DNA from 3 places in the Amphritea japonica ATCC BAA-1530 genome. Region 1 is predicted to be linked to each of the others. Evidence: predicted binding sites of a transcription regulator. Region 1 holds the regulator's gene; each other region holds the start of a gene.
The links. Region 1 encodes LexA, which represses DNA repair genes until DNA is damaged. Its sites were predicted from a motif close to TACTGTNTANNTANACAGTA; they were not measured.
Positions count from the first base shown of each region.

Region 2: recN (DNA repair protein RecN) is a predicted target of LexA. The motif match lies at 2,647-2,666, and genes of this name have one in related genera.
Region 3: uvrD (DNA helicase II) is a predicted target of LexA. The motif match lies at 2,373-2,392, and genes of this name have one in related genera.

Region 1 is NZ_AP014545.1:2,050,813-2,055,493, reverse strand. Features, by position in the region: gene topA (type I DNA topoisomerase) at 1-541, shown strand, start outside; gene AMJAP_RS09545 (DUF6586 family protein) at 554-1,078, shown strand; gene AMJAP_RS09540 (hypothetical protein) at 1,124-1,396, shown strand; gene AMJAP_RS09535 (cell division inhibitor SulA) at 1,457-1,912, opposite strand; gene lexA (transcriptional repressor LexA) at 1,915-2,520, opposite strand; gene dinG (ATP-dependent DNA helicase DinG) at 2,650-4,681, shown strand, end outside.
Region 2 is NZ_AP014545.1:394,650-399,330, forward strand. Features, by position in the region: gene AMJAP_RS01865 (outer membrane protein assembly factor BamE) at 42-380, opposite strand; gene fur (ferric iron uptake transcriptional regulator) at 471-899, shown strand; gene recN (DNA repair protein RecN) at 962-2,638, opposite strand; gene grpE (nucleotide exchange factor GrpE) at 2,817-3,416, shown strand; gene dnaK (molecular chaperone DnaK) at 3,538-4,681, shown strand, end outside.
Region 3 is NZ_AP014545.1:3,768,798-3,773,478, reverse strand. Features, by position in the region: gene AMJAP_RS17415 (nucleoside recognition domain-containing protein) at 1-41, opposite strand, end outside; gene uvrD (DNA helicase II) at 140-2,356, opposite strand; gene AMJAP_RS17405 (homoserine kinase) at 2,591-3,544, opposite strand; gene AMJAP_RS17400 (DUF2782 domain-containing protein) at 3,590-3,877, opposite strand; gene polA (DNA polymerase I) at 3,993-4,681, shown strand, end outside.

The sequences.
Region 1 (4,681 bases):
GGGTAGCTTTAAGATTAAAGGCTATGATGGCCCAGTGCTTGACTGCGATAAGTGTGGCGCTGAGATGCAACTTAAAACCGGTCGGTTTGGCAAGTTCTTTGGTTGCACAAGTGAGACCTGTAAAAATACTCGTAAGTTATTGCGAAGTGGAGAAGCAGCGCCGCCGAAAATGGATCCTGTACCTATGCCTGAACTGGCTTGTGACAATGTTGAAGATACCTTTATCTTGCGGGATGGTGCATCAGGGCTGTTTCTTGCGGCCAGTCAGTTCCCCCGTAAGCGGGAAACTCGCGCACCTAAAGTCGCTGAGTTGTTGCCGCATAAAGGGGAAATTGATCCTAAGTATAAATTCCTCTTCAGTGCGCCGGTTGCCGATGACGAAGGTAACCCAACAGTTGTCCGTTATAGTCGTAAAACAAAAGAGCAGTACGTTATGACGGAAGTCAATGGCAAAGCCACTGGCTGGCGTGCATTCTATACCGGTGGCAGTTGGAGCATTGAAGCTGCTAAAGCGAAGAAGAAAGCGACAAAAAAGAAATAATCGGAGACTCGAATGAGTGGCGTTTATCTTACCCGTACCAATCAGAAGTTAAACTTTACCCGTATCCATCTGGATGCGCTTAAAGCGGCACAGGAATCAACTGGTTGGAGTAAGCATGCTCTGATCGAGTCCTATAACGAGTCGGTATTGTTTCATATGGTATCGGCCTATAGCTCTTTGTTGCGAGAGATTGCGGAGCAGTACAGTTTTGATGCTAACCGGATTACTAAGCTGAGTCAGCTGGTTGAGCAGATGGAGTCTCAGGGGCTTGAGGCACCTGAGGTTGCAGAGCTACAGCAACTCCATAATGATCCTGAAAGTTGGTTGCACCATTTGCTGGCGGCTTATAAAGGCTGTTGGCGTGCAGAGGATCACCAGGCGTCAGCTGGGCAGGCTGAGAGTGTATCAGAGATACATGTGATGCAGATTAATCCGAATCATGCAGAAGATGGCGATATCATTCGTGAGTATCAGGAGTGGTTTGGTCAGTTTAAAGCGTTGATCGAGCGTCTGCGTGTAGGTATGCAGGAATGGTGATCGAGAGCTAATTGAAGCTTCATTAAAGGTTATATTGAGATAGTTATGTCAGATATGTTTCTTGAAATAATTGAGCTGGAGAATGGTCAGATCGCGTTGCGCAGAGCTGATTCAGATGATGAACCTATCATGCGGATCTGTTTTTCTGATGATGTCAGAGCGCAGTTGGATGATGAGTGTATTGATGTCGCTAAAGTGATGTTGACCGCAGGAATTCATATGATCTCTGATCTGAATGTTAAAGCTGCGGGTGCCGCGGATGCTTTAGACTCAGAGCCTGAAGATGAAAATGAATCCCAGCATCATGTTATTCACTAGCAAGTATTTATAATTGCGTAAAAAAAACAGCGCCGATGCGCTGTTTTTTTGTGTGTGTATCTAAGCAGCCCTTCGATCGCGAATGACTATCCCGTGGCTTTGGCCATTCTCGGCGGCATCTTCAAGTCCACTAAGCTCAGCGCTGCTGAGCGCGCCAGGCCAGCTGATAACGGCATGGCATGTTCCGGCTTTTAGTGCCTGGCAAGCCAGTTGGTAAGTTGAGTGCCCCTGATCGGGTTGAAGTAACATGACTTTATTTAAGTCAATACCCGCTGCTTCGAGCAGGTCTTTAGGTAGTGTTGTGGGCGGTGCGATCCAGGCAAACCAGCGATCATCGTTACTTAGCTGTGCAAGCAAGGGCAGTAGCATAGTCATCTGCTCGAAATCACTGTTCTGTAGAACGATTTCGGTCACTTTTCCAGCCAGTCCGGAATGATCAGCCTGCGGGGCAATCGGACGGATTAAGCTGGGTAGAACGGGCTCTGAACGGGTGAGTTTGCTAACTGCTTGCAACATGATTACTGTCCTCTTCTGATAACTCCGACCCCGAGGCCTTCGATTGATAGTTCCTGTTCTTGCAGGTTGACTACAATGGGCTCGAACTCTTCGTTTTCTGCAACTAGGTACACGATGTTACCTTCGCGCTTAAAGCGTTTGACGGTGACATCGTTGTCTATTCGGGCGACAACGATCTCGCCATCTTTTGCGGTCTGGCATTGATGTACGGCTAATAAGTCACCGTCCATGATGCCGACATCTTTCATACTCGTACCCCGTACCTTCAACAGGTAGTCTGCAGGGGGATGGAAGAAGTCTGATGCGATTGTAATTCTATCTTCGACATTCTCTTGCGCCAGAATCGGCTCTCCAGCTGCAACCTGCCCGACGATTGGGAGGCCGGGCTCTTCATCATCAAACCCTGGAATACGGATTCCCCGTGAGGTGCCGGGGATCATTTCAATGGCTCCTTTACGGGCAAGGGCCTTGAGGTGTTCCTCCGCAGCGTTGGCTGATTTAAACCCCAGCGCTTTAGCAATATCAGCACGGGTAGGCGGATAGCCGGTAGTGCTAATGCAGTGTTTAATGCATTCAAGTACATCTGTTTGGCGTTGTGTCAGTTTCATGATGAACTCTGTTTTTTTATCCAGTAGCTGTAACTATATACAGTATTTTGGCTTTGTAAACTTTTTTCTGTCTATTTATCCAGTATTATTGCTAGAATGCACGTGGTTAAAGCGTATTAGGGCGGTTAGGTGCTTTCAGAAGAGATAAAAAAAGAGATACAGGGAGCGTACCGGCGTTTTTTAGATAGCCGTCAGCTGAAACCACGTATGGGGCAGAAGCAAATGATTGCCGAGGTTGCTAAGGTGCTTGGTGCTATCCTTGAAGATGAAAAGTCTCATCGTCTCGGTGAAAAACACATCAGTGTGATTGAAGCGGGTACCGGTACAGGTAAAACCATCGGTTATCTGTTGGCGGTCTTACCTATTGCAAAGGCGAAGGGTAAGAAAGTTGTTCTCTCTACAGCAACGGTTGCTCTGCAGGAGCAGTTGCTTAATAAAGACCTGCCAGAGGTGGCTGAACACGCAGGCCTGTCTGTTACTTTTGCTCTGGCAAAAGGGCGGGGTCGATATTTTTGTATCAGCAAAGCGGAACAGCATCTGGATGCTAATGGCTCAACGGGACAGCAGGCACTGTATGAAGACGAGTTGGCTTTACGATTAGATACTGAGACGGTCGAGTTTTATAAAAGTTTGCTGAATGAGTTTGCGGCAGGCCGTTGGGATGGTGATAGGGATAACCTGAGTCAGGATATAAGTGAAGAAGACTGGAGGCCTTTAACCAGCGATCACCTTCAATGTACCAATCGTCGTTGTAGTAATTTTTCAGCCTGTAGCTTTTTTAAAGCGCGTAAAGATCTGGATCAGGTCGAATGCGTCATCGCTAACCACGATATTGTTCTGGCCGACCTCGCATTAGGCGGTGGTGCAATTCTGCCTGACCCCGCAGAAACTATTTATATTTTCGATGAAGGTCATCATCTGTCTGATAAGGCCAGTGGTCACTTTTCTTTTAATATCCGACTTAAATCAACCGAGCGTTGGCTGGCGAGTAATATTAAGCAGTTAAGTAAGATGCTCGATCAGACAGGCAATCCACAACTACTCGCTGATTATGTTAAACAGCTACAAAAGCCCGCTGAAGACTTGCAAGTTGTTCTCAATAACTGGGCTGAACTTATCAGACCTGTACTGATGGATGAGTCCTTCAAAAGGCCTCGGGAACGTTTTCGTTACACTGGCGGAGTTGTTCCTGAGGAGGTTAAGCAATTTGGTTTACAGGTAGAAAACCTTGCAGCAAGAATGGCTTCCCGGTTGGAGATGATCCTTGATCTGCTGAAAGAATCGCTGGATGGTGACGGAGGGATCGATCGTCAGCCGGCAGAAAGCTGGTATCCCCGGCTGGGTATGATGGTGGCCCGGATGCAGAGTATTACGGGTCTGGGTCGATCAATGGGTCACCCTGATGCAGAGAACAGCACGCCGACAGCGCGCTGGATTAGCCTTGTCGAAACCGCACAGGGATATGATTTCGAGTGCAGCACAGCACCGGTCTCGGCTGCTGAGATGCTCCAAATGAACCTTTGGCAGCATTGCTATGCGGCAGTTGTTACCTCTGCCACGCTGACAGCACTGGGGCGGTTTGATCGTCTTCTGGGTGATCTTGGGCTGCCGCAGGAAACGCCTTGTCATAGTCTGGCGAGTCCGTTTGACCACTATCATGCGGCAGAGCTCTATGTACCCTCAATGAAAGTTGAAGCGAATGACCCTGAATTGCACACTCAGGCCGTTGGCGATTACCTTAATTCTGAGCTTAAAACCGATACTGGTACGCTGGTTCTGTTCAGTTCATGGCGTCAGATGAGATCAGTACTTGCCAGTCTGGACGAAAAGCTCAACAATAGGGTTCTGTCGCAGGGTGATTTTAGTAAGAATGAAATTCTGAAACGCCATAAAGTTGAGATCGATGAGGGGCGAGGCAGCGTAATATTTGGCCTTGCCTCTTTTACTGAAGGTGTTGATCTGCCCGGTGATTATCTCACTGAGGTTATTATCACTAAGATCCCCTTTAGTGTGCCGGATGACCCGGTTGACGCCACCATGGCTGAGTGGATTGAACAGCGTGGGGGTAACCCTTTTATGGAATGGTCGGTGCCGATGGCATCGGTACGGTTAACCCAGGCCGCTGGTCGGCTGCTGCGAACGGAGCAGGACAGGGGGCGGA
Region 2 (4,681 bases), 1.7 Mb from region 1:
TAAGACTGTCGATGTTGAAAGCAGATATGATTTTCTGTAGCTTACTGCTGCTGTCCACCTGGACGGAAGTCGCCGGCCAGACCCGATAGCCTGCCCGCGTCGTCAAAAAGCACGGTTAGCTGTTGCTGAGTTACAGTACCGGTTTCACCGTACTGGTTGCGATAGACATAGTCCCAGCGGTTACTGCTGAAGGTGTCTGTAATCAACGGTGTACCCAGTACATAGCGTACCTGGTTTTGTGTCATCCCTGGGCGGAGGGTGTCGACCATTTCCTGAGTAACCACGTTACCCTGAGGGATATCGATCTTGTAAACTCCGGGAAATTCGGCACACCCGGAAAGCAAAATAGCAGCAATAACGCTAATAAGAATTTTTTGCATTAGTAAATGACTTCCACTTTCGCGTATAAAATCAGATAATTGGAATCGCAAGTCTAACATTCGTTGCGATAAACATCATAGAGAAAGATTATGGCACATGAAAATCAAGAATTAAGAAACGCCGGCCTGAAGGTAACCCTGCCTCGGGTAAAAATTTATCAGATTCTTGAAAAAGCAGGTGAAGGCGATCATTTCAGTGCTGAAGATATTTACAAGCTTTTGTTGGAACACAACGAAGATGTAGGTCTGGCGACGGTTTACCGGGTGCTGACTCAGTTTGAAGCGGCGGGTTTGGTTTCACGACATCATTTTGAGGGTGGTCATTCTGTCTTTGAACTGACGCAGGATGAACAGCACGATCATATTGTCTGTGTGAAATGCGGTAAGGTTCGGGAATTTAGCGACCCTGCATTAAAAGACCGTCAGGATCAGATTGCTCAGGAGCTGGGTTTTAAAATTACCGACCGGACGCTCTATCTGTATGGCGAATGTGCAGAAGGGTGCAGCCCTAAAGCCTAAGGCTGGCGATGGCAGCATAAAAAAAACCGGCAATGGCCGGTTTTTTTGTGTCTGAACGTTAATCAGCTTCTGGCGTCTGCTAGTCCCAGCATTTCACGCGCATGATCCAGTGAGGTTTCAGTCACATCAATTCCGCCCAGCATACGCGCTACTTCCCCAACCCGCTGATCGATCTTGAGTCGGTCGATTCGGGTGATCGTTTTGTCTTTCACCGTTTGCTTGCTGACGAACAGGTGCTGATGGCCCTGCGAGGCCACCTGCGGTTGGTGAGTGACCACTAAAATCTGATTGTTCTCACCTAATTGACGCAGTAATTTACCGACCACTTCCGCGATAGCGCCACCGATGCCCACATCGACCTCATCAAAGATGAGTGTCGGTGTGCTGGACGTTTGTGCGGTGATAACCTGAATAGCCAGAGATACCCTTGATAGCTCGCCCCCTGATGCAACCTTGTTCAGGGGTCTGGGAGGTTGTCCTGCGTTAGTCGAAATAAGGAATTCAACTTCCTCAAGACCGTGAGCGCTGAGATGATCTTTAGTGTAAGGGGTGAGGCCTACAGTCAGTTTCGCCGCTTCCATACCTAAACTGTGAAGCTGTTTGTCTACATCGCTAGAGAGGGCTTTGGCGGCTTTGATGCGAACCTTGCTGAGTTTTTCTGCGCTGTTCAGGAATGTTTTGCGTGCCTCTTGGGTTTCCTGATGCAGTTGCTCCAGAGCCTGATCTGAAAGATTCAGATTTTCCAGCTCGGAGTGAATGTCCTGGTGGAATCTGGATAACTGCTCAGCGGGAATTCGGTGTTTACGCGCCAGATCGAAAATAGCGCTCAGTCGACTTTCGACGATCGCTTGTCGTTCCGGGTTCAGCTCAACCCGTTCGAGATAGTGGCTAATCTCCTGTGCCGCTTCTTCGATCTGAATATGGGCGCTGTTGAGCATCTCGACTGTTTGGGTAATCGAAGGTGAGGTGCCTTTAATGTTCTCTAACAGGTGCTGGCATTGGTTGATTAAGCTCAGACAGTTGGTGGTCTCATCTTCGCTGGTTAGTTGCAGTATTTGCTGGCCTGACTGGATAATCTCACCGGCATTGGCCAGTGTGCTTTGTTCTTCAACTAATGCTTCGAATTCGCCTTCGGTTAGCTCAAGTTGCTCAAGTTCTTCCGCCTGATAACTTAACAGTTGTAGCCGCGCGGTTTGTTCTTCGCTTTGAGCGGAGAGTTGTTGCAGGCGTTTGTTAAGGGTGTTCCAGTTACGAAACAGCTGGCGGGTCTGTTTGGCCAGCTCTGCTTTGCCGGAATAAGCATCTAACAGATAGCGGTGATGATCTTTTTTCAGTAGTCGCTGGTGTTCATGCTGCCCGTGAATCTCAATCAGGTACTCGCCCAGTTCTTTCACTTTAGTGATGGGACAGGGGCTGCCGTTAATATAGCTGCGCGAGCGACCTTCGCTGGTAATGACTCTGCGAAGGATACATTCGTCATCATCCATATCCTGGAGCTGTAGCCATTTCCTGGCGCTGGGGATGTTAGTGATGTCGAAACTGGCGATGATTTCTGCACGCTCTGCGCCTTTGCGCACTGAGCCCATGTCTGCCCGGTCGCCCAGAGTGAGCCCCAGAGCATCCAGCATAATTGACTTGCCCGCACCGGTTTCGCCACTGACAACGGTCATACCGGCGTCCAGTTCCAGATCCAGTTCCTCGACAATGGCGTAATTGCGAATATTGAGTTGAGTCAGCATAGGGTTTTATCTGTGTTTTTATACAGTGTTTTATTTATATGCCAATAATTATGGATGCGCAATGATTAACTACTCAGTCTGGTTAAAAAAAACTCAGAAAAACCACTTGAATCCAGTTGTCTTAGCCCCATATACAAGCTCAATAGAAATTTTAAATATCAGATGGTTGGAGAGAGTGATGTCAGGCGAAGATAAATCTCAGGTTGACGAGATGCAGCCAGAAACAGTAACTGATGCGGTCGACAGCGCTGCGGCAGCTGATGAGACTGTTGAAACAGCTGCTGAACAAGCCTCTGAAGCGGATGTGGATGCTTTACAGCTGGCGTTAGCGCAAGCGCAGGATCAAACGGCTGCACTGATGGATCAGGAGCTGCGTACCCGTGCTGAGATGCAAAACATACGCCGCCGGGCTGAGCAGGATGTTGAAAAAGCGCATAAGTTTGCGTTGGAAAAGTTTACCAATGAGCTGCTGCCAGTGGTTGATAGCCTGGAGCGGGCGATTGAGGCCAGCGTCAGTGATGATGAAGCGGTAAAGGTATTGCGTGAAGGCGTAGAGATGACATTGAACATGTTCGTCTCTGGCCTGGGTAAGTTTAATGTTGAGCAGCATAATCCTGCCGGTGAGGCTTTTAATCCGGAACTGCATCAGGCGATGTCGATGGTGCCAAATCCTGAGGTGCCGGCTAACCATGTGATGGCCGTTATGCAGAAAGGTTATAGCCTGAACAGTCGCTTGATTCGTCCGGCGATGGTGATTGTGTCTAAGGGCGCAGAGTAAATAGTCGCTGACTTAGTTGGTTGCAGGGTCTTGAAACTTAAAAAACCGCACCAATATAGCTAGCAAGTTAGAAAAGAATTTAGCCCGTCATAACGGGCGCCGAATTACGGGAGTGATTGAAATGGGTAGAATTATTGGTATTGACCTGGGTACGACTAACTCATGTGTCTCTGTACTGGATGGCGACAAGCCACGCGTTATTGAAAATGCTGAGGGTGATCGCACCACTCCTTCCATCATCGCTTATGCTGATGACGGTGAGATCCTGGTTGGTCAGCCAGCTAAGCGTCAGGCGGTTACTAACCCGCACAACACTCTGTTTGCGATTAAGCGTCTGATCGGACGTCGTTTTAAAGATGATGTGGTCCAGAAAGATATCAAAATGGTGCCATACAAAATTATCGAAGCCGATAACGGCGATGCCTGGGTTCAGGTAAACGATAAGAAGATGGCGGCGCCACAGATCTCTGCTGAAATTCTGAAGAAGATGAAGAAAACAGCAGAAGACTACCTGGGTGAAGATGTTACTGAGGCTGTTATCACTGTGCCTGCTTACTTTAACGATTCTCAGCGTCAGGCAACAAAAGATGCAGGTCAGATTGCTGGCCTGACTGTTAAACGTATTATCAACGAGCCAACCGCTGCGGCACTGGCTTACGGTATGGATAAGTCTAAAGGCGATAAGACAATCGCTGTATACGACCTGGGTGGTGGTACGTTCGATATCTCTATCATTGAGATTGCAGAAGTTGATGGCGAGCACCAGTTTGAAGTGCTGGCAACAAACGGCGACACATTCCTGGGTGGTGAAGACTTCGATCTACGTTTGATCGAGTATTTAGCGGCTGAATTTAAGAAAGAGTCCGGTATCGATCTGCATAATGATCCATTGGCTCTTCAGCGTTTGAAAGAAGGTGCTGAGAAAGCGAAGGTTGAGCTGTCTTCTACACAGACTACTGACGTAAACCTGCCATACATCACTGCTGATGCGACTGGTCCTAAGCACCTGAACGTTAAGATCAGCCGTGCCAAGCTGGAATCTCTGGTTGAAGATCTGGTTAAGCGTTCTCTGGACCCTTGCCGTATCGCGCTGAAAGATGCTGAGCTGTCTGTTTCTGAAATTGATGAAGTGATTTTGGTAGGCGGTCAGACCCGTATGCCTCTGGTTCAGTCCAGCGTTACTGAGTTCTTCGGTAAAGAAGCACGTAAAGATGTTAACCCGGACGAAGCGGTTGCTGTAGGTGCATCTATTCAGGGTGCGGTAC
Region 3 (4,681 bases), 1.7 Mb from region 1:
AAGGCTAAGAGGAAAAAACCAAGCCAGATTCTATGTAACATTCCGGTACCTCTCAGAGGGGTTCAGAGTAGTATATCGGCGGTAGTGTTTGAAAGAATAGGGGAAAGGCAGGAAACCTGCCTATTTAGTTTTTTTAGGCTCAGAGCGGCTGAAGGTTGGCATAGCCGACTACCAGCCATTTGCTACCTTCGGAGTCAAAGTTAACCTGCACCCGGGCTTTGGGGCCAGAGCCTTCATAGTTTGTTACGATCCCGTCACCAAAGATGGGATGTGATACCCGTTGACCGAGTACAATTTGAGTATCCGGCACCTCTGCATTGGCAAACATGGATGGACGAGTTTGCTGACGAGCGGTTACCGGGCGACTAATGCTGGCGTTCAGCCGTACCTCTTCCAGGTGTTTATCCGGTATCTCACGGATAAATCGAGATGGTCGGTTAAAGGTTTCATTGCCATGCAATCGACGGGATTCGGCATAAGTGATAAACAGCTTTTCCATGGCGCGGGTGATGCCCACGTAGCACAGTCTGCGTTCCTCTTCGAGGCGGCCATCCTCTTCCAGAGACATCTTATGGGGGAACAGGCCTTCTTCCATTCCAGCGAGAAATACCAGGGGAAACTCCAGTCCTTTCGCTGAATGTAACGTCATCAGCTGCACGGAATCCTGGTGTTCATCTGCCTGTGCCTCACCAGCGTCAAGAGCTGCATCATCCAAAAACGCGGTCAGGGGGGTGCTGTTCTCGTTGCCCTCTTTATCGGGTTGCCAGGTTGAGAGGTATTGTCGTGCGGCGCTGATCAGTTCTTCAAGGTTTTCGATGCGTGCCTGGGCTTTCTCGCCCTTTTCTTTCAGGTGGTGATCAATCAGGCCTGACTTCTGGATCGCGTGTTCGGTCTGCTCGTGCAGGTCTGTCCCTGCGGTGTCCTGATCTATCCGGTTAACCAGGTCTATAAAAGCTTGCAGGGCGTTGGCTGCTCTGGGTGTGAGTTTATTCAACTCGATGACTTCATTGGAGGCACGCCACATGGACACTCCTTCGGTGCGGGCGTGTAGTCGGATCTCTTCAATGGTTTTTCCACCGATGCCCCGGGTAGGCACATTGATTACCCGCTCCATTGCGGTATCGTCTTCCCGGTTACTCACCAGACGTAAATAGGCGAGGGCATTTTTAATTTCCAGTCGATCGTAGAAGCGCTGGCCACCGTAGATACGGTAGGGCATGTTAGCCCGGATTAACGCTTCCTCGAGCACCCGGGACTGGGCATTAGAGCGATACAGGATAGCGCTTTCGCTGCGCAGGTTTCCTTTGCGTACCCAGCTGTCGATCTGATCGACAATAAAACGGGACTCATCCTGTTCATTGAAGGCCGAATAGAGGGCAATCTGTTCACCATCGGGCTGATCCGTATGCAGTTCTTTACCCAGTCGACCCTGATTGTTACGAATCACTTCGTTAGCGGCCTGCAAAATGGTGTTCGTGGAGCGGTAGTTCTGCTCCAGTTTTACCACCATCGTCTCGGTGAAATCCTGATTGAAGCGCTGGATATTTTCTATCTTAGCGCCACGCCAGCCATAAATTGACTGATCATCATCTCCAACGGCCATCAGTTTCTCAGGTAACGGCTTACGCGGATCGAGTGGCTGGCACAGGATTTTAAGCCAGGCGTACTGAATGGCGTTGGTATCCTGAAATTCGTCGACCAGAATATAGCGAAACCTATCCTGATAATGTTCCAGAAGGGCTGGGTTATGATCTCTGAGCAATTCCAGCGAACGTAACAACAACTCCCCAAAATCGACCATGCCTCCCCGATCACAAGCGTCTTCATAAGCCGCGTATACCCGGACCATTACCTGGGCATAGGGATCTCCATCGGGGTCTATATGTCGGGCTCGTAATCCTTCATCTTTCTGGGCATTGATAAACCACTGGAATTGTCGGGCGGGCCAGCGACTGTCATCCAAGTTCATCTCTTTCGCCAGACGTTTGATGAGTCGTAGCTGATCATCGGAATCCATAATCTGGAAGTTTTCCATCAGACCGGCATCGCGCCAGTGAGCGCGCAGAATACGATGGGCCAGCCCGTGGAAAGTGCCAACCCACATCCCTGCAGGGCTGAGGCCTAACAGTTCTTCAATGCGGCCGCGCATTTCCTTGGCGGCTTTATTGGTAAAGGTCACCGCCATAATGGAATAGGGTGAAAGTCCCTCTGTTTGAACCAGCCAGGCTATCCGGTGCACCAGTACCCGGGTCTTACCCGACCCCGCACCCGCCAGTACTAACATGTTGCAGACGGGAGCAGAGACCGCTTCCCGCTGGGCTTCGTTCAGGGAATCAAGTAGATGGGATACGTCCATAGTGGCTTCTTCAGATAGCTGTATAAATATTCAGTAGGGGATTATAGCCGCCGGAACAGCCGGAGGCTAGATAGATCTTTAAGAGCCATTGCTCGTAGCTCGAGCGATACAAAAAAAACGTGACTTGCTCGTAGCTCGAAAAAAAATCTTCGTTATTGGTTTTGAAGTGGCCTTGAAGATAAATGCTTTATAAGAAGTGGTTGCTATGGATCTGCAGTCACTAATATTTTCGAGCTACGGCAGCTTTGCTGGATTCTGTATCCGAAAAGTCAGAATTCGGCGGAACTCTTCCGGGTCTTTTATTTTCTGGGTGGAATTCGGGTCCAGTGCAGGAATTAAGCGCGATAGCCAGAAACGCATTGCCGCGGTACGGACTAATTGTGGCCAGGCGTGGTATTCGTTCTCTTCGAATGGGCGAACTTCATTATAGGCGGTGAGTAGTGCCTGTTCGCGCTGTGGGTCGATCGATCCGTCCGGGTTCACACACCAGTCATTAGCAACGATGGCCAGATCAAAGAGTAGGTAACCGGTGCAGGCGTTATAGATATCTAATACGGCACTCAGCTTATCGTTATCAAACAGTGCGTTATCAAAGAAAAGGTCGCCATGAATTGCTCCCTGAGGAAGGTTCCAGGACTGTTCCCGCAGTTGGTCGAACAGTTCGACCTCTGTGCGCAGTAGTGCTGCATCCTCTTCTGAAAGCTTTCGGGCTATCTGCTGAGACTCCCGGCGCCACCAGAATACGCCCCGGTGAGCTTGACGTTGCAGGTAGAAATCCCGGCCAGCCTGGTGAAATTGCGCTAATGCGTTACCAATCTGAGCGCAGTGGCTCGCTGTCAGTGTTTCGATATGGCTACCAGCCAGGCGGGGCTGAAGCAGCGCGGGTCGGCTGTGCATCATCTTAAGTGCGATACCGTTATGATCTTTATAGGGAAACGGTACCGGACAACCACGCTCTGCCAGCCAGGTGGTTAATTCGACAAAGTAGGGCATCTCTTCTTTATTCAATTCTTCAAAGAGAGTGAGTACATACTCCTGGTGGTCGCCTTTGCTATCAATGAGTGTGACAAAGTAGTTGGTATTTTCTATACCACCTTCGATCCCTTTAAAATCGACCAGCGAGCCCAGCTCGAAGTTGGTTAACAGGGCTTCAAGATCTGCTCGGCTTACATCAGTATATACGGCCATATATGCGCTTACTTATTTCCAATAAAGAGTGACGTGTTAACCCTGTTACCAGCTAAATAGAATCCATTTTGGCAACATCAGTGTTGAGTTATCGAAGCGATTAAACTCTCCCTCTGGCGTGGGAACCAGATAGTAGGACTTACCGACTACAGGTTCCACTTTTATCTCTTTTAGTTGCCCATTAATTCTATACTCGTAGTAAGTCGCCTTTTCCCCCTGACGTATAGTGACTACCGGTTCATTATCATCAAACTCCGGTAGCACTTCAGCGCTGGCTATTGGCGCCAGAGAGAACGCACTCAGCAAGGCTGCCAGTAACAGTATTTTCTTCATAACTACTCCGTGATCTGGTGACGCCTCTTCTGTGACAGAGGTGAATCGAATATGATGGTGCTCTCGGGACCAATCCCGTTAACAATATCTCCTGACGGACAATGACTGCAATACCATGACCGCAAATACCTCCCCTATTATCTTAGTCGATGGCTCCTCATATCTGTATCGGGCTTTTTTTGCTTCTCAACAAGCTGACATGCGCACCTCTGAGGGGGTTCCAACCGGCGCTGTTCGATTAGTTACCAGCATGATGCGTAGCCTGATCAAACAGTATCCTGATAGCCCGGTCGCCATGATCTTTGATGCGAAGGGTAAAACCTTTCGTGATGACATTTATCCGGACTATAAAGCGCAGCGTCCACCGATGCCGGATGACCTGCGTACTCAGATTGAGCCTATCCATAACATTGTCCGGGCGATGGGCTTTCCCTTGATCGCCGTGGAAGGTGTTGAGGCTGATGATGTTATCGGTACGTTTGCAAGGGAGGCCAGCGCGAAGGGATTAGAGACTATTATCTCTACCGGCGATAAAGATATGGCGCAGCTGGTGGATCAGCATGTTTCTTTGATCAATACCATGAATGATAGTTATATGGATGTTGATGGCGTAAAGGAGAAGTTTGGTATTCCGCCTGAGCTGATTATCGACTACCTGGCGCTGATGGGAGATAAAGTCGATAACATTCCTGGAGTGCCGGGGGTGGGTGAGAAAACTGCGCTGGCTCTGTTACAGGGGATCGGGGGGATCAGTGACCTTTATGCGAATCTGGACAAAATTGCGTCGCTGGGTTTTCGGGGCTC